One region of the Candidatus Symbiopectobacterium sp. NZEC127 genome, then DNA from elsewhere that is predicted to be linked to it. Evidence: predicted binding sites of a transcription regulator. Region 1 holds the regulator's gene; each other region holds the start of a gene.
What was found. The regulator Fur, encoded in region 1, represses iron uptake genes when iron is present. The targets are predictions, from matches to a motif close to ATAATAATGAGAACNACTATCAA.
Positions count from the first base shown of each region.

Region 1 (6,891 bases):
TTCAGCCAGCGCGGCATCCAACCCCGCATGATCGATGCTGCTAAAGGTGGCCAGATCGGATTTCAGGTTGTTCAATGCCGTCAATGCTGACGCCTGTTCTTTATCCGCCAGGGTGTTTTCACCGTTACGACGCCAATCCACTACCCGTGCCAAACGGGTTACCATGCGAAAATATTGATCGTTGCCCTGATTGACTAAATTCATGTTATGGACCAGTAAGGTACTGGTCTGTGAGGTCGTGGTCATCTCTTTGAAGGAGAAAATGGTGTAGACGGAAACACCGCCCCAAAGCACACAGAAAACCCCTAAAACCCATAACATTGCCGTTCTGATGGCGATGTTTCTAAAAAATTGCATAAGCCAGCTCCAGATATAAAATAACGTACGGTAGGGTTATTATTTTTAAAAAAATCATCAGGTTTGAAACAATCCCTAACGGGAAAAACACGCGATGCTTCACGTTTGCAAGCACACAGCGAACCTTCTACTTTCATCGTCAATATTAAAAGAATATTTAGTAGTTTCCCTCCGTGATCTACAGCACGCTGTGACTAAAAATTAGTTATTACTCATATTTTTCACAAAGATAGGGAAACGGGTGATAACAATGCCGCCGCTAAAGTAATTAAAAAAACTGGCGGAATTGCGCAAATGAGCTATGTGATAAAAACCCTGACTTAATAGCGGTTATTTTCGCTTTGGGTCAGGGAAAAGATACAAGTTTCTCCTACCCCCTGCGTCTGATATTATTACTTGATATGTAGGTGATAAACCGCACCATACCATTAAGAATAAAGAGGTTATTTTATCCATGGCACTCATAGGCATTTTCTTTGGCAGTGACACCGGCAATACCGAAAACATTGCCAAGACAATCCAACAGCAACTGGGCAGTGATGTTGCAGAGGTTCATGACATCGCCAAGAGCAGCAAAGAAGATATCGAAGCGTTTGATATCCTGCTGCTGGGTATTCCGACCTGGTACTATGGTGAGGCCCAGTGCGATTGGGACGATTTCTTCCCGACATTGGAAGAAATTGATTTCAATGGAAAAATCGTTGCCCTGTTTGGCTGTGGTGACCAGGAAGATTACGCCGAATACTTTTGTGACGCGATGGGAACGCTGCGCGACATTATTGAACCGCGCGGGGCAACGATTGTCGGCAATTGGTCAACGGAAGGTTACTATTTCGAAGCCTCTAAAGGGTTGGCAGACGACAACCACTTTATCGGTCTGGCGATTGATGAAGACCGTCAACCTGAACTGACCGGTGAACGCGTGAGTGCCTGGGTCAAACAAATCAGCGAAGAGCTCAACCTGAAATCACTGGCCGGTTGATCGCCACTGTTTTACATAAAAGCCCTGATAGCAATGTCAGGGCTTTATTAATAGATAAAACCGATTAAATTAATAGAAACATTTTTTTAACTTCCTGGTCTAAGCCTGTACAATAGTACCCATCGGTTTTGTACGTTTATCAATTTTCTCCATTTTACAACAAGAGATTGCGCGCAAATGCACACTTTCTTTATGGAGACGGTATTGTTAACATCCCATGGTTTTCATTTTTAATGCGCGGTTCTATAATTGAGACGCCATTACAATTTTTGAGCCGACCGATGTCATAGGCTTAATTGCCCCCATCGACGAGAAAGCAACAGGACTAAACCCGCATGACTGACAATAACACCGCATTAAAGAAGGCCGGCTTGAAAGTCACTCTGCCAAGACTGAAGATTCTGGAAGTGTTGCAGGATCCGGAGTGTCATCACGTCAGCGCGGAAGATTTGTATAAAAAACTGATAGATATGGGCGAAGAGATCGGTCTTGCGACCGTTTATCGCGTGCTTAACCAGTTTGATGATGCCGGTATTGTCACCCGTCATAATTTTGAAGGTGGTAAGTCAGTGTTCGAGCTGACACAGCAACACCACCATGACCATCTTATTTGCCTGGATTGCGGACGCGTTATTGAATTCCGTGATGAATCTATCGAAGCGCGTCAGCGCGAAATCGCAGACAGACACGGTATCAAACTGACTAACCACAGTTTATACCTCTATGGCCATTGCAGTACGGGCGACTGCCGCGAAGAAGAAACGCTCCACGACCCAAAATAAGTCAGGTTTTTTCTGATTGATGCCATAAAAAAACCGCCCAAACAGGCGGTTTTTTCATTTCAGTCAAACGCTGGCCTCAGCCAACCCAGGTATCACGCAGACCTACCGTGCGGTTAAACACCAGATGCGTTTCGCTCGAATAGCGGCGATCGGCACAGAAATACCCTTCGCGTTCAAACTGATACGCTTTTTCTACTTCTGCCTTTGCCAAACTCGGTTCAACAAAGCCCTGAGCCACTTTTAGCGAATCCGGGTTGATGGTTGCGAGGAAGTCATCCGCCGCACCTGGATTTGGCATGTTGAACAGGCGATCGTAAAGGCGGAACTCAGCCGGTAGCGCATGTGCGGCAGAAACCCAATGAATAACGCCCTTCACTTTACGCCCGTCAGCCGGGTCTTTACTCAACGTTTCGGCATCATAAGTGCAATACAGCGCGGTGATAACGCCCTGTTCATCTTTCTCAACCCGTTCCGCCTTGATGACATACGCATTGCGCAAACGCACTTCTTTACCCAGTACCAGACGCTTGTACTGTTTGTTCGCTTCTTCACGGAAATCGGCACGATCGATATAAATCTCACGGCTGAACGGCACCTGACGCGTTCCCATTTCCGGCTGATTCGGATGATTCGGCATGGAAACCCACTCTTCGTGGCCTTCTGGCAGATTCTCGATAACCACTTTTACCGGATCCAACACCGCCATGGCGCGCGGCGCATGCTCATTCAGATCGTCACGAATACAGGATTCCAGCGCCGCCATTTCGACATTATTATCCTGTTTGGTCACGCCGATACGACGACAAAACTCACGCACGGAGGCAGCTGTGTAACCACGGCGGCGCAGGCCGGAGATGGTTGGCATGCGAGGATCGTCCCAGCCTTCAACCACTTTTTCCGTCACCAGTTGATTCAGTTTGCGTTTGGACGTCACCGCATATTCCAGGTTCAAGCGCGAGAATTCATACTGACGCGGATGACAAGGAATGGTGATGTTGTCCAACACCCAATCGTACAGGCGGCGGTTGTCCTGGAACTCCAGCGTGCACAGTGAGTGCGTAATCCCTTCCAGCGCATCGGAAATGCAGTGCGTGAAATCGTACATGGGATAGATGCACCACTTTTTCCCGGTCTGGTGATGCTCGGCAAATTTGATGCGGTACAGGACCGGATCGCGCATCACGATGAACGGTGATGCCATGTCAATCTTGGCGCGCAGACATGCGGTGCCCTCAGCAAACCCGCCGTTGCGCATTTTTTCAAACAGGTTCAGGTTTTCCTGAACGCTGCGATCGCGGTAAGGGCTGTTTTTACCAGGGGAGGTCAGCGTGCCACGGTATTCGCGGATCTGCTCGGGAGAGAGTTCATCCACATAGGCCAGCCCTTTACCAATCAGTTCGACCGCATATAGATGCAACTGGTCAAAATAATCAGAAGAATAGCGAATCTCACCGCTCCAGGTGAAACCCAACCATTGCACATCCTGCTTGATGGACTCGACGTACTCGATATCCTCTTTCACCGGGTTGGTGTCATCAAAACGCAGATTACATTGACCGTTGTAATCTTGCGCCACCCCAAAATTGAGGCAAATGGACTTGGCATGGCCGATATGCAAGTAGCCATTGGGTTCCGGCGGAAAACGGGTTTGTACCAGGCTGTGTTTTCCAGACGCCAGATCTTCATCAATGATCTGACGGATAAAATTGGTTGGGCGGGCTTCGGCCTCACTCATGCTTGATTCCTCGATGCAAAACGACACATAACCCGCAATGATCCAACAAGCTACGGCAGGACACAACTGTTACTTGCACTAAATTTTATGAAATACACAGAAAGAGGCAAAACAACGGATGATTACGCATGAAGTAATCTAAAACGGGCGTCCTGTTATGCTAACGGCGATAAAAAATGCGGCGTGAGGAATACCCCACGCCGCACCATTCAACGCTAACAACACCATCACTGCTCGTGGTGAATTTGCTTCAAGGCCGTAGCGATCGCCTCCGCCTGCGTCCCCACAACAATTTGCACATTCTGTTTATTCAAGCGGATAACCCCCGCCGCCCCCAGGCGTTTCGCCTGGGCCTCATCCACTTGCGCAGAATCCACCACATTCAGCCGCAGACGCGTGATACAGGCATCAATCCCGACCAGATTGGCTTTACCGCCCAGCGCCGCCAAATACCCCTGAGCCAGAGATGTCGTATCATTCACCTTCTTTTCGGCAACGCTTTGATGTAGCGTCACACCCTCCGCTTCGCCACCATCAACCGACGGCTCGCGCCCCGGCGTCAGCAAGTTGAAACGTTTGATGGTGAAACGGAACGTCACATAGTAAATAACAAAGAACATCAGCCCTTGCGGAATCAGCATATACCACTGGGTAGCTAACGGGTTACGTGATTGAAGTACCATATCCACCAGCCCGGCACTAAAACCGAACCCGGAAATCCAATGCATGCTTGCCGCAATGAACACCGAAATCCCGGTCAACACGGCATGCAGCAGATACAGCACGGGCGCTACGAACATAAACGAAAACTCAAGCGGCTCGGTGATCCCGGTGAAGAAAGCGGCAAACGCGGCGGCCATCATAATCCCCGCCACTTTGCTTTTGTTTTCCGGACGCGAGCAGTGATAAATCGCTAATGCCGCACCCGGTAAACCAAACATCATGATGGGGAAGAACCCCGCCTGATAGCGTCCCGTGATGCCAACAACCGCTTTGCCCGCATCAATCGACTGCTGTCCACCGAGGAAATTCGGAATATCGTTAATGCCCGCCACATCAAACCAAAATACCGAGTTCAACGCATGGTGCAGGCCTACAGGGATCAGCAGGCGGTTGAAGAACGCGTACACGCCGGCCCCCACCGATCCCAACTGCTGGATATGCTCGCCCAGTGTGACCAGCGCACTATAAATCACCGGCCAGACATACATCAGGATGAAGGCAACAGCGATCATCAGGAATGAGGTCAAAATAGGCACCAGTCGACGCCCGCTGAAAAACGACAATGCCTCGGGCAGTTTGACATGGCTGTAACGGTTGTAGAGTTCCGCCGAAATAATACCGACCAGAATACCAATAAACTGGTTTTGGATTTTGCTGAATGCCTTGGGCACTTCGGCCAACGGAATATGCTGGATCATCGAAACGGCTGCGGGAGAGCACAACGTGGTCAGCACCAGAAAACCGACGAATCCGGTTAACGCCGCCGCCCCGTCTTTATCTTTGGACATGCCATAAGCGATACCCACCGCAAACAGCACCCCCATGTTTTCAATGATTGCGGCACCGGATTTGATCAGCAACGCCGCCAGCGCGCTCTCACTGCCCCAACCGTTGGGATCGATCCAGTACCCTATCCCCATGAGAATCGCGGCGGCTGGCAACGTCGCCACAGGTACCATCAGCGCACGGCCTACCCTTTGTAAATAGCTAAGAACACTCACATTATCCTCTCTCTCCCGCCAGGGGATACCAAACTGCCCGTTAAACCCATTCACAGCAGCCATCCCATTCAAGGCGGCTTGTGCTTGAAGTGTAAAAAAAATAATTCGCCACGCAAATTAAACCCTAACATTCTGTGACAGAACGCGCAAAACACCCGCATATTAAATCATTATACCTATCGATTAACTCACCTTATTTCAAGATAAAAAAAAACAGGCTAGACTAACTAATAACCTGTCTTTATCATCCAGACAGCAGCAAATTGGTTCACTGGTTTTGGAACGCTTATCCGGAGATTTATGTATGAGACTTATTCCCGTAGCCACATCAGAGCAGGTAGGCAAATGGGCGGCACGACACATTGTGCAGCGCATCAATGCTTTTAACCCCAGCGCCGAGCGCCCTTTTGTGCTGGGCCTCCCAACAGGCAGCTCACCGTTAGAAGCCTATAAAGCGCTTATCGTGATGCACAACGCGGGGCTGGTCAGCTTTAAACACGTGGTGACGTTTAATATGGATGAATATGTCGGTCTGCCAGCCGAACATCCGCAAAGCTATCACACCTTCATGTATGAGAATTTCTTCAATCACGTTGATATTCAGCAGGAAAATATTAACCTGTTGAACGGTAACGCCCCAGATGTGATGGCCGAGTGCCAACGCTATGAAGAGAAAATGACCGCCTATGGCAAGATTCACCTGTTTATGGGCGGTGTAGGTAATGACGGGCATATTGCGTTTAATGAACCGGCCTCATCCTTAGCGTCCCGTACGCGAATCAAAACGTTGACCGAAGAGACCCGCACCGCCAATTCCCGTTTCTTCGACGGTGATGTGTCTCAGGTTCCCAAATATGCGCTTACCGTCGGCGTCGGCACACTGCTAGATGCAGAGGAAGTGATGATTTTGGTGTCTGGCCGTAACAAAGCACAAGCGTTACAGGCAGCCGTAGAGGGCAATGTGAATCACATGTGGACCATCAGTTGTCTGCAACTGCATGCCAAGGCCATCATTGTTTGTGATGAGCCCTCTACCATGGAGTTGAAAGTCAAAACCGTGAAATACTTCCACGAGTTGGAAGCAGAAAGCCTTATCGGTCTTTAATCTGTAAGCCGGGAGTTCAAGATGTATGCGTTAACCCATTGTCGTATCTATACCGGGCACCAAATCCTGGATGACCATGCTATCGTTATCAACGATGGCACGATCGAAAGCGTGTGTCTCGAATCCGATCTCTCCGACACCCTGCCACGCCACAGTCTGAATGGTGCCTCGGTGGCCCCCGGCTTTATCGATTTACAGCTTAACGG
Region 1 is NZ_JAGFPG010000004.1:361,295-368,185, reverse strand. It holds gene J5069_RS17400 (methyl-accepting chemotaxis protein) at 1-357, opposite strand, end outside; gene fldA (flavodoxin FldA) at 812-1,339, shown strand; gene fur (ferric iron uptake transcriptional regulator) at 1,675-2,121, shown strand; gene glnS (glutamine--tRNA ligase) at 2,198-3,856, opposite strand; gene nagE (N-acetylglucosamine-specific PTS transporter subunit IIBC) at 4,084-5,580, opposite strand; gene nagB (glucosamine-6-phosphate deaminase) at 5,885-6,685, shown strand; gene nagA (N-acetylglucosamine-6-phosphate deacetylase) at 6,707-6,891, shown strand, end outside.

Region 2 (6,891 bases), on a different contig from region 1:
GTATAGTGGTGCGTATCGACCAGTCGATTGATATAAATGTAGTTATTGATCAAGTCGATATAATATCTGACGTTATTGAAGGTATAACCGGTGTAGTTCGAGAAACTGTACGTTGAGGAGGCACCCGCTTCATACTCCTGAATATTTGCCAGTGCGGCAACATCCTGGCTCCAGTCCGCGCACTCCGGGTTGCGTGTCTGTAACGTTCCACTGAGCGTAGGCAAAGTCTGTTTCAGTAAGTTCAAACCATAGGTTTCGCCCACTGACTCGGCATACTGACAGATATCATGCGGTATGTTCACTTTGTTATCGATAACGGATGCTGAAGGCGAAAACGCCCTGGAGAGGCGGAAGGCAATATTTTGGTTAATATATTCTTCATGAAATAGCGCAGATTTGCCATTCTCCGCAATATATCCCATATAGCTTCTGAGCCCGAGATACTCATTAACAATAAAACTGGTAAAAATGCTGGTGGTCAGAATCACAATGAAAATAATTGCGCTAATAAATTTTGGCTGTGACAAGATGCAGCATCCCTTTATTAAGCACTGATAGCCATAGTTATAGCATAAAGCGCTTCATTGTGTGCAAAAGGGCAGGCGAAGGCCGGCCCCTTTGTTTTGCGTTTTCTTTAGCGTGTTGATACCGCTCAGGTGTGTGTAATAAAGCGGGACAGACGCTGTTGCAGCCGTCGATTTTCTAGGCGCAACTGTGCGTTCTCTTCCAATAATGTCAGGGCTACGGCGATACCGGGCCAATCTAACGCTAACTCTCTTCTTAAACGTAGGGCGTGCTGCATAATCGCGGCTGCACGATCGTCAAATTGCCAGCATGAGTGTTCATCTTCATGAGGTTCAATCACTCCCAGGCCGACAATTTCACTCAGTTCATCTTCCGAAACGCCGGTATGCAGGCAAAACTCAGTAACGGTAAAGGTGATGGTTACTGTCGACATTATGCTTTCCCCCATGTTTTGCGAGGATCAAAGGATGGTTGGGCGTCTGCCAACTGTTGCCACAGGGTGCTGGTGCTGTCATCCGGTTTCGGTGGCATCACGATTTTTATCACAGCGTACAGATCGCCGGTATGGTGTTTACCGATAAGCCCCTTACCTTTGATACGTAACCGTTGACCTGCCTGACTGCCCGCAGGGATGGTCAGCAGAATGCTCTCTTTCAGTGTCGGTACGGTGACTTTTGCGCCCAGTGCTGCTTCCCAAGGAGCAAGCGGGACGACAATTTCCAAATCGTGGCCCACGATATCAAACAGCGGGTGCGGTGCAATATGGATAACCAACCACAGATCGCCATTCGGCCCACCGTGTTCACCCGGTGTTCCCTGGCCTTTAAGGCGAATGCGCTGACCGTTGCCCACGCTTGCCGGTATCTTCACATTGAGCGTTTTGGGAATTTCCTGCTCTACCATGCCGAAGGCGTTATACACCGGTAGCCTGTAACTGATGGTTTGATTGTGTTCGCTAAGGGTTTCTTCGAGGAATACTGCGACTTCGATTTCAATGTCATGACCACGGGCTGCGCGGGATTGCTGTGACTGGCGTGCATGTTGACCAAAGATAGAGGAGAAAAGATCGTCAACGTCTTCAGCCTTATAGCGCTGGTCACTTTCATGTTGCGGCTGCCGAGTGAACTGCGGATCATTACGGTGTTGCCACAGTTGGTCATACTCTGCTCGCCGCTGTTCATCACTCAGCACTTCCCACGCTTCAGCCACGGCTTTAAACCGTGCTTCGGCGTCGAGCTCTTTACTGACATCCGGGTGGTATTTGCGGGCCAATCGACGATAGGCGGTCTTGATGGTCTTGAGATCGTCAGTCGATTTTACGCCCATGATGGCGTAATAATCCTTTAATTCCATAACGTAATCTCGCGTCATTTGATCGGTAAATGGGATTCCTGTGCGTGTTTTCACCACTAAGTGTAGGATAATCCCATGCAATGCATATCTCCACTGCAAACCACCAAAGCGATAACCGTACTTAACGTAATGCATTGATTATCATTTTTATTTGCTGGAAACGGTTGATAACATCAGCAATAATTGCCGTCCGTTCAGCCCATTCTTCCCGCCTTGTGGCACAGGATCCTTGCGCGGTTCGGCACTGTTTTTACTACCGTTCGGGGCTCGATGTCATGACCGACAAAAGCAAGGATCTCGCCGCGTTATACCTCACAGAGCATGAGCGCCTGGAACGGCAGATCCGGCGTCGGGTGGGGTGCCGTAATATCGCCAGCGACCTGGTGCAGGATATTTTTCTGCGCTTGTGGGAAAAGGCGGTTGAGTGGAAGGGCGACTCTGCCGCGTACCTCACCCGCTGTGCGCGTAATGCGGCAATTGACCATTTGCGAGCGGAAAAAACCAAAGCGGATTACCTTCAGGGTGTGCTGCCCGAGCACTACGCTGAGGAAGCCGAGTCGCCACAAGAGATTGTCTCCGCACAGCAGAACATCCATCACATTGATGAAATCCTGGCTGCCTTACCGCAAAAAACGCGGCATATCTTTTTGCTCAATCGGGTGCATGGACGCAGCTTCTCGGAAATCGCTACGGTGATGGGCATTTCATCCCGTGCGGTGGCAAAACACATGGCGCGGGCCGTCGCTGCCTGCGAAGCGCGCATAGGAGGCGAGCACGATGACACCGACTGAGACGCAGATCCGCGAACAAGCGCGCGACTGGTTTATTTCTCTGCGGGATAATCCTTCGCGCGCTCAGCGTGCCGCCTGTGACCAGTGGCGACAGAGTCATCCCGCCCACGATGACGCCTATCGCGCAGTCGAGGCGGTGTGGCAGGCCACTGCGGCACCGGGCAAGCGACTGGCGGAAAAGGAGTCTGACGCGCTGGCGGTTTATCTCACGGCAATCAAGCAGGCAAAACGCCATCAACGCGCAAGGCGGTGGCTGGTCTCGGCCAGTGCCTGTTGTGCGTTGGTGATGGCAGGGGTTCTATGGTTGGAAAATCCCTACTGGATGCAGGATGTGACGGCGAGCCACGTGGCGAGCAAAGGCGAACGTCGTGACGTAACGCTGGCAGATGGCTCGCGGGTATTGCTGGATGCGGATAGCGCGTTCAGCGTAGCGTTTACGCCGCAAGGGCGGCGCGTCCACTTGCTGCGCGGTGCCGCTTTTTTTGATGTCACACCGTCGCAAACGCCCTTTGTGGTGGCGACGGCGGCCGGTGATGTGTGGGTGCTTGGCACACAATTCGATGTACGGCTGATCGATGACGCTGCACTGGTGACCCTGGCAAAGGGGAGCGTCGCGGTGACAGCCGGTGGCGCGATGACGCCAACGGTGCTGAAGCCGGGCGAACAGGCGCGCTTTAGTGCCAGCGGTACTCATGCGCCTGTCAGCGTGAATGTTGCAGACGAAATGGCCTGGCGCGACGGACGTTATATTTTCTATCGCGCTCGCTTGGCCGATGTGGTGCGTGAGGTGGAACGCTATCGTTCTGGGCGTATTCTCATCTCAGCATCCGCGTTGGCCAATGAAACGGTGACCGGTAGCTTCTCGCTGGCGGATAGCGATGCGGCATTGGCCTCTTTGCAAGCCAGTGTCGGGTTCCAGATGCGCAAAGTGACCGAACGACTGGTGATTCTCTCGCCATAATAATTTCATATTTTACAATGTGTTGTGATTTTTTGATTAAAAAGTTCATTTTCAGGGTTCAGTGATCCGTTTCCTCATTCGTGAACGTAGTGAGAGTGCAAATGATAATTACTATTATTAACGCGCTCGCAGTTCATGACACGAGATAAGGATCTCCTTAATGAAACAAAAAAGAGCACACCAGGCCGGCTACCTGTTCGCCACCCTTTTATTGACCAGCTTTAGCGGTGCGAACAGCGCCGCAACGCAGGTTCAGCAGCACGCAGCGCAGCAATTTAGTTTTAATCTCCCGGCGAAACCGGTCACTCAGGCGGTGAATGACATTGGTCGTATCACTGGCCTGTCAGTCGTTTTCCGTGAACAACAGGAAATGGCCGCTATGGGCAACCCCGTTCGCGGCACGCTGAGCGCAGAGCAGGCGTTGGCAACCCTGCTCAATGGCACCGGGTTGGGCTACCGCTTTAGTAATGCAACCACGGTACAGATTTATGTATTGCCCCCTTCGGCGAGGAGCGCATCAGCGGGAACGCCCGATACCATGGTGGTTCAGGCACAGGGGAATAGCCGACTTGGCCCTGTTGTGGGTTATGTTGCCAGCAACAGTACCTCTGGCACCAAAACCAACACTCCGCTGATGAGAACACCACAGTCGGTCAGCGTGATTACCCGCGAACAGGCTGACGCGCAGGGCGCGCAAAGTTTGGTTCAGGCACTGCGCTATTCATCGGGCGTGGCGGCCGAAGTTCGCGGTTCGGCATCGCGTTATGATTTGCCTTATGTTCGTGGCTTTGGTTCACCGACCGACAGCAACCAGTATCTTGATGGCTTGCGTTTGCTGCGCGGCGGCGGCTATGCCATTCCGCAGATTGAAACCTATGGCATCGAGCGCATTGAATTCCTCAAAGGCCCATCGTCTACGCTGTATGGCGGTGTGACGCCCGGCGGGTTGATCAATGCGATTTCCAAGGTGCCTACCAGCGAGCCGCAGCACGCGGTTGAGATGCTCTACGGCAGCCATAACCGGATGCAGCTTGGTGTGGATTCCGCCGGGCCGCTCAATGACGATCGCTCGTTGCTCTATCGCGTGGTGGCGCTTGGCCGTAAATCGGACACGCAGGTGGTGAATACCAAAGAAGAACGTGTCTATGTCGCGCCCTCTCTGACCTGGATCCCCGATACCGATACCTCATTCACGCTGAATATGAGCTACCAGCACGATCCCGAAGGGGGATACTACGGCGTGTTGCCCACCGTCGGTTCACTGTGGCCCAGCCCGGCAGGGAAAATTCCCCGTAATTTCAACGACGGCGATCCGGCGTTCGATCAGTTCGATCGTAAGCAGAGCATGGTGGGGTATCAGTTTGAGCACCGCATCAATGACACCTGGAGTGTGCGCCACAACTTCCGCTATCTCGATCACTCAACGGTGACCAAGAGCGTAGGGACGTCCAGCATGGGGGCCGATGGGCATACTATCTCGCGTTATGCGCTCGGAACGGATGAAACGCTGCGCGGTCTGACATCCGATCTGCAACTTCAGGCTGAATTTGATACCGGGCGTTTGTATCACACGGCCTTATTCGGTTTTGATTATCAACAATCTGACTGGACGCAAATTCGGGATTATGGCGGTGCACCCTCCATTGATTTCCTGAACCCGGTATACGGCGTGGCGACCAACCTGGCGCTGGCGCGCATCACCAATCAGAAGCAGCACACCAATCAGGCCGGTTTTTACGCGCAGGATCAGATCGATATCGATCGTTGGACGCTGGTGGGTGGCATGCGCTACGACACCATTCGAACCAGAACCGATAACCGTCTGAATGACACCCGGAGCGTGCAGGATGACGAAGCGGTGAGCGGTAAGCTCGGGCTGATTTATAACTTCGACATGGGGATTGCGCCTTATATCAGCTACTCCACGTCATTCCTGCCGGTCAATGGTACTGATGCCAGCGGCAGCGCCTTTAAGCCGACCACGGCGAAGCAGCGCGAAGTGGGGGTAAAATACCAACCTACTCATTTCAACGCGCTGTTTACGCTCGCCTATTTTGATATCACGCAAAGTAATGTAGTGACCTCCGCCAACCCTTACACCACCTACCAAACCGGGGAACAGCGCTCACGCGGCGTTGAGTTCGAAAGCAAGATGGCGGTTACAGACAACATCAATGTGACCGGTGCCTTGACCTACACCAACGCCGAAGTGGTCAAAGGATTAGGGGCAGATGTTGGACAGGCACCTATCGGCATTCCGGATTACACCGCTTCGCTCTGGGCGGATTATCGCTTCCGCTCCGGCGCACTAGAGGGGATTACCGTGGGCAGCGGCGTGCGCTATGTCGGCAGCACGGTGGGGGGATATTCGCCTAACGTTTACACCGTCAACGCCACGCGATTGGATGCGCCGAGCTACACCGTATTCGATGCGTCAGTCAGTTACGATTTCGGCAAAAGATCGCCAACGCTTAACGGGCTAAGCGGCAAGGTCAGCGTCAATAACTTGTTCGATAAACGCTATGTTACGTGCCTGTCCAATAACTTCTGTAACTACGGCAACGATCGTGTGGTGTATGCCTCACTGGCTTATCGCTGGTAATGCCGATGGAACAAGCAACACGGTCTGACACGCAGGCACCGCGCACGCGTGAACAGTTAGCCACATTGGTGGGTATTAGCGCGCTGTATATCGGCTTCGGTATGACCATGGGGCTCATTCAGGGCGGCTTTCCGGCCATTATGCGTGCGCAGGGCATCAGTCTGGGGGCCGCTGGGTGGCTGTACGCGCTCTATCTGCCGCTCGGCGTCGCTTTTCTGTGGGCACCGCTGGTGGATCGCTGGCGTCCACCGCTATTGCCGCCTCGGCTTGCGTGGGTTGTGCCTATGCAAGTGCTGGCGGCATTGACGGTAGCCATGGTGGCGCTGCTGGAAGGCGCTGCCATGGGCATCCTGTTCGCGATGGGGCTCTTGGTGGCGTTCACCATGGCGACCATGGATATTGCGCTGGACGCGCTGGCGGTAGAACGCATTCACTCAACCTGGCGGCCGCGTGCTGCGGCCTGCAAACTGGGGGCATTATCGACAGGTGCCATGATTGGCGGCGGCGCGTTTGTCGCGCTGTTTCACACCTATGGCTGGAAGGTGATCTTCCTGTGTTACGCGGCCTCCCTATTACTTCTGGTATTACCGGTGCTGCTGTTAATGAAAGAGGTACCGCATGCTGGCCCATTGAACGCTACGCGCCGGAACGCCGCGAGC
Region 2 is NZ_JAGFPG010000002.1:572,638-579,528, forward strand. It holds gene dgcJ (diguanylate cyclase DgcJ) at 1-527, opposite strand, end outside; gene cbpM (chaperone modulator CbpM) at 653-958, opposite strand; gene cbpA (curved DNA-binding protein) at 958-1,878, opposite strand; gene J5069_RS12575 (RNA polymerase sigma factor) at 2,154-2,669, shown strand; gene J5069_RS12580 (FecR family protein) at 2,656-3,630, shown strand; gene J5069_RS12585 (TonB-dependent siderophore receptor) at 3,791-6,232, shown strand; gene J5069_RS12590 (MFS transporter) at 6,238-6,891, shown strand, end outside.
Region 2: the regulator Fur is predicted to act here: its motif matches at 3,726-3,748, upstream of J5069_RS12585 (TonB-dependent siderophore receptor).

Region 3 (6,891 bases), on a different contig from region 1:
AGCCGTGGAGAAGTTGGCCGGGCTGTTATAGCCCGCGACATGGGCGGCCTGCGCGATACCGAGTCCCTCTTTTTGCATGGCGACCATGGCGCGTTGCAGTCGATTGCGGCGCAGGTACTCAAACACGCTCATATTAAACGCCTGACGAAAATGGCGCTGTAAGGTGCTTTCACTCATGTTGACCTGCTTAGCTATCTCTTCCATCGACAGTTGATCCGCCGCGCCGCTTTCCAGCATATCGCGTACTTCCTGCACCCGATGGTAGATACGCAGGGGTACACGCGCATTTTTTTCCTGCGCGGTGCTCAGCAATGAGCTGAAGGCTTCAACGATCAGGCTCAGGCATTGGGATTCCAATTGCAAACGCTGCAACGGCGTGGAGCAGGGATCGGAATTGAGGATCTGCATGGCGATCGCCATCGCCTGACGTGACGGCATCCAGTGGTGCACCGCTAAATGCGTCTGGGTGAAGTCATAGAGCGTGCGCCACTCGTCAACGGAGTCCAAAAGATTGCCGTACAACCACTCGCGGCTAAAGGTGAGCGACAGGGTGCGTTCGTACTCATCGCGCTTGCCGATGCGGGTGAACAGCACCGGAGACATCAGCGATACCAGCGAGGCGGGCTGCGCCTTGTTGAGAAGCAATTGCTGGTGGTCATAGCTGACCTGTGCCTGTCCATTGACCACGATAGCCAGTTTGATCGCATCTTCCAACTGACCCTGCGTTTTCATGTTGTGCAAATTGATCACATCAGCGGTGTGCAAAATCAGGTGGCGATTGAGCGGCATCACGCTAAAGCTGCCGTACAACACCGGTGTTTCATCAATCAAGCGCGGCCCGACAAAGCGGTACTGGTTAGAGACCAGGCTGGACTGCTGAACGATATGATCTTTGTAAATCGCCTTGGAGGATGGAACGCTGCTATGCACGAGTGTCTATCACCTATGGTTAACGTGGTTTTTTACCATCCATATTGGCGCTTATGCAAAAGACTTTGCGTCTGGCGCAAACCCTTTCCAGAAGCACAAATGTAACAATGTCGGCGTCAAATTGGTAATGCAAATACTTCTCAGTAGCATTTTTCGTCTTTATGATGTCGAATGACTGCAATGAGAGTGGCGCATGCCTGACAAGCGGAGAGGGTAACGCCATACAGAAGACCATGACGCACTGCGCACCTTCCCGATAAACCGCCGCTCCCGCCGGTTTTCTCTCCGACTTCGACAACTATTTTCCGATGCCGCCCATGTGCACATTCGCCATGGCTGAGGGCATTTTTCTTACTTATGACAGCATTACAGGGCGACTCTGATGAAAAAACGATTTTCCCGCCACACTCTGGCGACCTTGATCGGTGCCAGCTGTGGCGCTGCGTCTTTGCTGGTCTCAGCGCAAGCGGCAACCCCCACTGAGGTTGAACAAAACAGCGGCGATACCATGGTGGTGACGGCAGCGGAACAAACGCGTCAGGCACCGGGCGTGTCAGTCATTACCCAGGAAGATATCCAGCGCCGCCCGCCGGCGAACGATCTCTCTGAGATCATCCGTACCATGCCGGGTGTCAACCTGACCGGTAACTCGAACAGCGGATCGCGCGGCAACAACCGCCAGATCGACATTCGCGGCATGGGGCCGGAAAACACCTTGATTCTGATCGATGGCAAACCGGTTTCCAGCCGCGCATCTGTACGTTACGGCTGGCGCGGTGAGCGCGATACCCGCGGTGACACCAACTGGGTACCGAGCAATATGGTTGAGCGCATCGAAGTGCTGCGTGGCCCGGCGGCGGCACGCTACGGCAACGGTGCTGCGGGTGGCGTGGTGAATATTATCACCAAGCAGCCTACCGATGAGTGGCACGGCGCGTGGAACAGCTATATGAGCTTCCCTGAGCACAAATCGGAAGCGGCCACCAAACGTACCGATTTTAACCTGATGGGCGGCCTGACCGATACCCTGAGCATGCGTCTGTACGGTAACTACAGCAAAACGCAGGCCGATGCCTGGGATATCAACAATGGCCATCAGCTATCGCCGAAAGCGGCTATTCCTGCCGGGCGTGAAGGGGTGCGTAACAAAGATATTAACGGCTTGCTGCGCTGGGAGTTTATGCCACAGCAAACGCTGGAATTTGAAATGGGTGCCAGCCGCCAGGGTAATATCTATGCGGGTGATACCGAGAACAACAACGGCAAAGTAGATACCCAGTCGCTGTACGGTCAGGAAACTAACCGTATGTACCGTCAGAAATATGCGGTTACCCATCGTGGTTATTGGGATAGTGGTATAAGCACGCTGTCTTACCTGCAATATGAAAGAACCCAGAACACGCGTATTGATGAGCCTACCTCGGGTGGTCCTGCGGGACGTCCGTTGCCGAATAAGCCATACAGCACCATCAAGTTAGATGCATACACTGCCCATAGCGAAATGAATATTCCGTTTGAGGCGTTGTTTAATCAAACGGCGACAGTGGGCTTGGAATGGGTTGAACAGAAGATGCAGGACCCTTCCTCTAATAACCAAGCGACAGATGAAGGCGGAAGCATCGGTACTATTGCGGATACTAACCGCAGCCATGATATCTCTGCCCGTATTGCTTCCGTATTTGTCGAAGACAATATCGAAGTCACCGACAGCACCATGCTGACACCAGCACTACGTCTCGATCATCATAGCATTGTGGGTACCAACTGGAGCCCGTCGCTGAATCTATCACAGCAATTGGGCGAGGACTTTACCCTGAAAATGGGTATCGCGCGTGCTTATAAAGCACCAAACCTCTATCAACTGAACCCGAATTACCTGCTGTATAGCCGTGGTAATGGTTGTAATGGTGCGGGCTCGTGCTACTTGATGGGGCGTGACGATCTCAGCGCAGAGACTAGCGTCAATAAAGAGATTGGCCTTGAATTTAAACGTAATGGCTATCAAGCGGGTGTGACGTATTTCCGTAACGATTATCGCAATAAGATTGAATCTGGTGTTACCAAGATTGGTAACGCTGTTGGCGGAAGCACGACAGGAAGCACCGCGAGGTATGCCAATGCCAACATTTTCCAATGGGAAAACGTACCTAAAGCGTTGGTGGAAGGGCTGGAAGGTTCTTTGACGGTACCTGTTACGGAAACCATCAGTTGGAATAACAACATCACCTGGATGCTGCGTTCTGAAAACAAAACGACGGGAGAATACCTGTCGATTACGCCAGAATTTACGCTGAACTCCTCTGTTAGTTGGCAGGCAACCGACGATCTTTCCTTCCTGGGTAAAATGACCTGGTATGGTCGTCAAAAACCGAAGAAATACAACTATCAGGGTACGCCAGTGGCATCAATTCCACTGACGGCTGCCTATGATACTAACGAGGTGAGTCCGTATGCGGTGTTTGGTTTAAGTTCAACCTATAAAGTGAACAAAAACCTGAGCATTACCGGAGGGGTGGATAACCTGCTCGATAAACGTCAGTTCCGTAAAGGCAATGCTCAATCATTGACCAGTACCGATGATAACACTGGAGTGACTTCAATCACTAGCTACGGTGCAGGCGCAGCCACCTTTAACGAACCGGGTCGTACGTTCTATGTAAGCGTCAACACCTCGTTCTAAGCGGTATAAAAACCAAACCCCCTGCGAGCGCGAAACTCGCCGGGGGTTTTTTTATGCGGTGTAGAACCGTGGATTAGCCGATAATCAGCTTGCCCAGCGTCAGCCCCACCACCACGGAAACCACCACATTGACCAATCCAGGGCGCATAAAGCTGTGGTTTAGCACGTACTTGCCAATGCGAGTGGTGCCGGTGTCGTCAAAGGCCAGCGCGGCGAGGCACTGTCCGGCAACCGGAATAAAGAAGTAACCGTTTACCGCAGGCCAGGAGCCAATCAGCGCATAAGCCGGTAACCCCAGTGCCAGCCCGAGCGGCAGCAGGATCAGCGTGGTCGCCGCCTGACTGCTGACCATGGCTGAAACAAAGAACATCATGATGGCAATAAGCCAGGTGTGGGACTGAAGCAGGGTCTGCACTTCCGCTTTGATCAGCCCAATATGGCTGCTGACAAAGGTTTCGCTCATCCAGGCCAGGCCAAACGCACACACGATAGCCAGCGCACCGGCACGAAATACGGTGCCGCTCAGGATGTTATCAATCGGTGGGCGACACAGCAGTACGATGATGCAGGAAAAACTCAGCATCACCATTTGAATGGTGGCGGACATCGACAGCGGCTGAAGGCCCTTGGCGGTTTCCACCAGCGGGCGCAAGCCGGGGATCAGGCCAAGCAGCACAATCACCACCGCACCGGTCAGAAACAGCAGCACCGACAGCTTGGCATGCGGTGCGATTTCGACGCTTTTCTGCGTGTGTTCGACAGGTTTAAGCAATCCTGCCGCCAACCGGCGCTGATATTCCGGGTCATCTGCCAGCTCTTTGCCCTTGTTAAACGTAGCCACAGCGCCAGCCGCGACGCCGATCAAGGTGGCAGGTACGCAAATCATCATAATGGTGGCGATAGAAACCCCCAGTGGTGCCATCAAACCGATCATGGCTGCCATCGCGGCCGAGATCGGGCTGGCGGTAATCGCCTGCTGCGAGGCAATCACGGAAATCGACAGCGGACGTTCCGGGCGGATCCCTGAGCCACGGGCAACTTCAGCGATGACCGGGAGCAGGCTATACACCACGTGCCCGGTGCCCGACATAAAGGTAAAGAGGTAGCAGATAAAGGGGGCCAGCAGGGTAATGTGGCGCGGGTGGCGGCGTAGCATTTTCTCCGCTAACCGTACCAGAAGATCCAGGCCGCCGGATGCTTGCAACGAGGAGGCTGCCAGCACCACAGCCAGAATAATTAAAATCACGTCAATCGGTGGGGAAGAGGGTGTCAGGCCAAAAACAAACACCAGTACGGCGACGCCGAGACCGCCCACCATCCCTAAAAATACCCCTCCGACCCTGGCACCAAAAACCAAAGCAACGAGAATAAAGGCTAATTCCGTCCAAAACATACCTACCCCCAGATTATTACGGGCTGAATGCCAGACATCAGTACCCGTCATACTTCACGTTGCAGGCGCGTTGGCTGCAACCCGAACTATTAAGGGTAAATTGTATGAAGGGCCTTTTATTATTCGGAATACGATTTTCCGAACCCGAAGGCACCATAATGATTAAGCACATGGCGTGCCGCTGTTCCGCCTGCCGTCATGGCTCGAAGGACGTCGTCTTCGCTCGGTTCAGACGGCTTGGCGGTTAACAGCGAGAGCATAAAGCCGGTTAAAAATGCATCTCCGGCACCCAGCGTATCGACCGGTTCGATATATTCTGGCTGCCAGGTGATACGTATTTTTTCAGAATGGTAATAAACATGTTCATGTCCCCGGGTGGCGATAATATGGCGACAACCGTAATCATAAAGTTGCCTTATTTTTATTTGTGTTTCGTCGGGTGTTAACGTACCGCAGGAGACAAAACCATAATCCACCCACGGGCAAACCTGTTTAAAATAGTCATCTGTTCCTCGCGCGGAGAAATCAAATGACAGAGTGATATTGCGCAGTTTTATTTTTTCCAGTTCCGTTTCGAGGTGTCCGTTTAAACTGGAATGGACCAGGTCAAACTGTGCGATATAATCCATATCCTCGGGTGTCAAATGCAGGGGATGTTCGCGCAATACGCCATTCTTATTGCTGGTAACAAACTCCCTGTCTCCCTGATTCAACCGAATGCAGGCATAGCCGTTCTCGCCGTCGTAGTGACGACAGCGCTGTGTATCAACGGCCAACTCGCGCAGCGTTGCCAGCACGTGGCGAGCGGCATCGTCACTACCGAACGCCCCTAAAAACGCACTCTCATGACCGGCGAGTCGCGCATAGGCGGCAAAATTCAGCGCATTGCCGCCGGGATACATGATGCCGGTGTGCAGATATTTATCGACGACATTGTCACCAATGCCTATCACCTTAATGCTCATCGTGATTCCTTATGCGCGAACGTTATTGGGGGCGTCCCTGCCAGTCTATTTCCCCAGGTGGTATCAGTATTCCACTTTCCACATATAACGGCGGGTGGTTAATGGGTGTTGGCGAATCTCTGCCAGCGCGCGGTTATATACCGGGTACACGTTGTTAAACAGTGAGTGGTTAAAATAATCAATCACGCTGGGTTTGATGGTGGAGAGGCCCAATTCTTTCGCATCTACCACTTCTATCCGACGGCCATATTTTTTCAGAAAGTTAAGGGCGCGCTCATCGACGGCGCGCGTGCTGCCTTCAGAAAACTGGAAAAAGAAGGGGGTGTTGGCATCGGTAATTTCAAAAGGACCGTGGAAAAATTCGCCGCTGTGAATACAGGCAGAATGGATCCATTGCATTTCCATAAAAATGCAGATGCTTTGCAAATAGGCCGCACCGTAACCGGCTCCGCTGGCCATGGTATAAATCACCTTGTCATCTTTATATTCCTGAGCGAAGGCCGCAGCCCGTTTGCTCAGGTGTTCACAGGCACGATAAACAATGCGGTTGATTTTGCTCAGACCATCCTGGAAATCATCATAATGGGCATAGCCTTCGGTCTGGTGCAGGATCTCTACGGCGCTGATAAGCCCTTTCAGCGTTTTCTCCTGCGCGATATCTTTGCCATCGCCAAAGCTGTAGCTTTCAACAAAATCGCAGTGAGCTACCAGCGGTGAATCCGTTACCCAGGTTAACCCGATAACCGGCACGCCACGGCTTTGCGCCAGCGCTGCCGCCTGAATGGTTTCCGGCGTGTTTCCCTTGTGAGACGCTACGACGACGATGGCATTTTCACCCAGTGCTACCGGCGGGTTATGGATAAACTCTCCGCTGTTATACAGCCCGACAGACACCGTTGTTGCCTCTTTCTCAATAAAGGCTT
Region 3 is NZ_JAGFPG010000003.1:308,710-315,600, forward strand. It holds gene J5069_RS14805 (helix-turn-helix transcriptional regulator) at 1-930, opposite strand, end outside; gene J5069_RS14810 (TonB-dependent siderophore receptor) at 1,313-3,610, shown strand; gene J5069_RS14815 (anaerobic C4-dicarboxylate transporter family protein) at 3,684-5,003, opposite strand; gene J5069_RS14820 (fructoselysine 6-kinase) at 5,123-5,968, opposite strand; gene fraB (6-phosphofructose-aspartate deglycase) at 6,032-6,891, opposite strand, start outside.
Region 3: the regulator Fur is predicted to act here: its motif matches at 1,058-1,080, upstream of J5069_RS14810 (TonB-dependent siderophore receptor).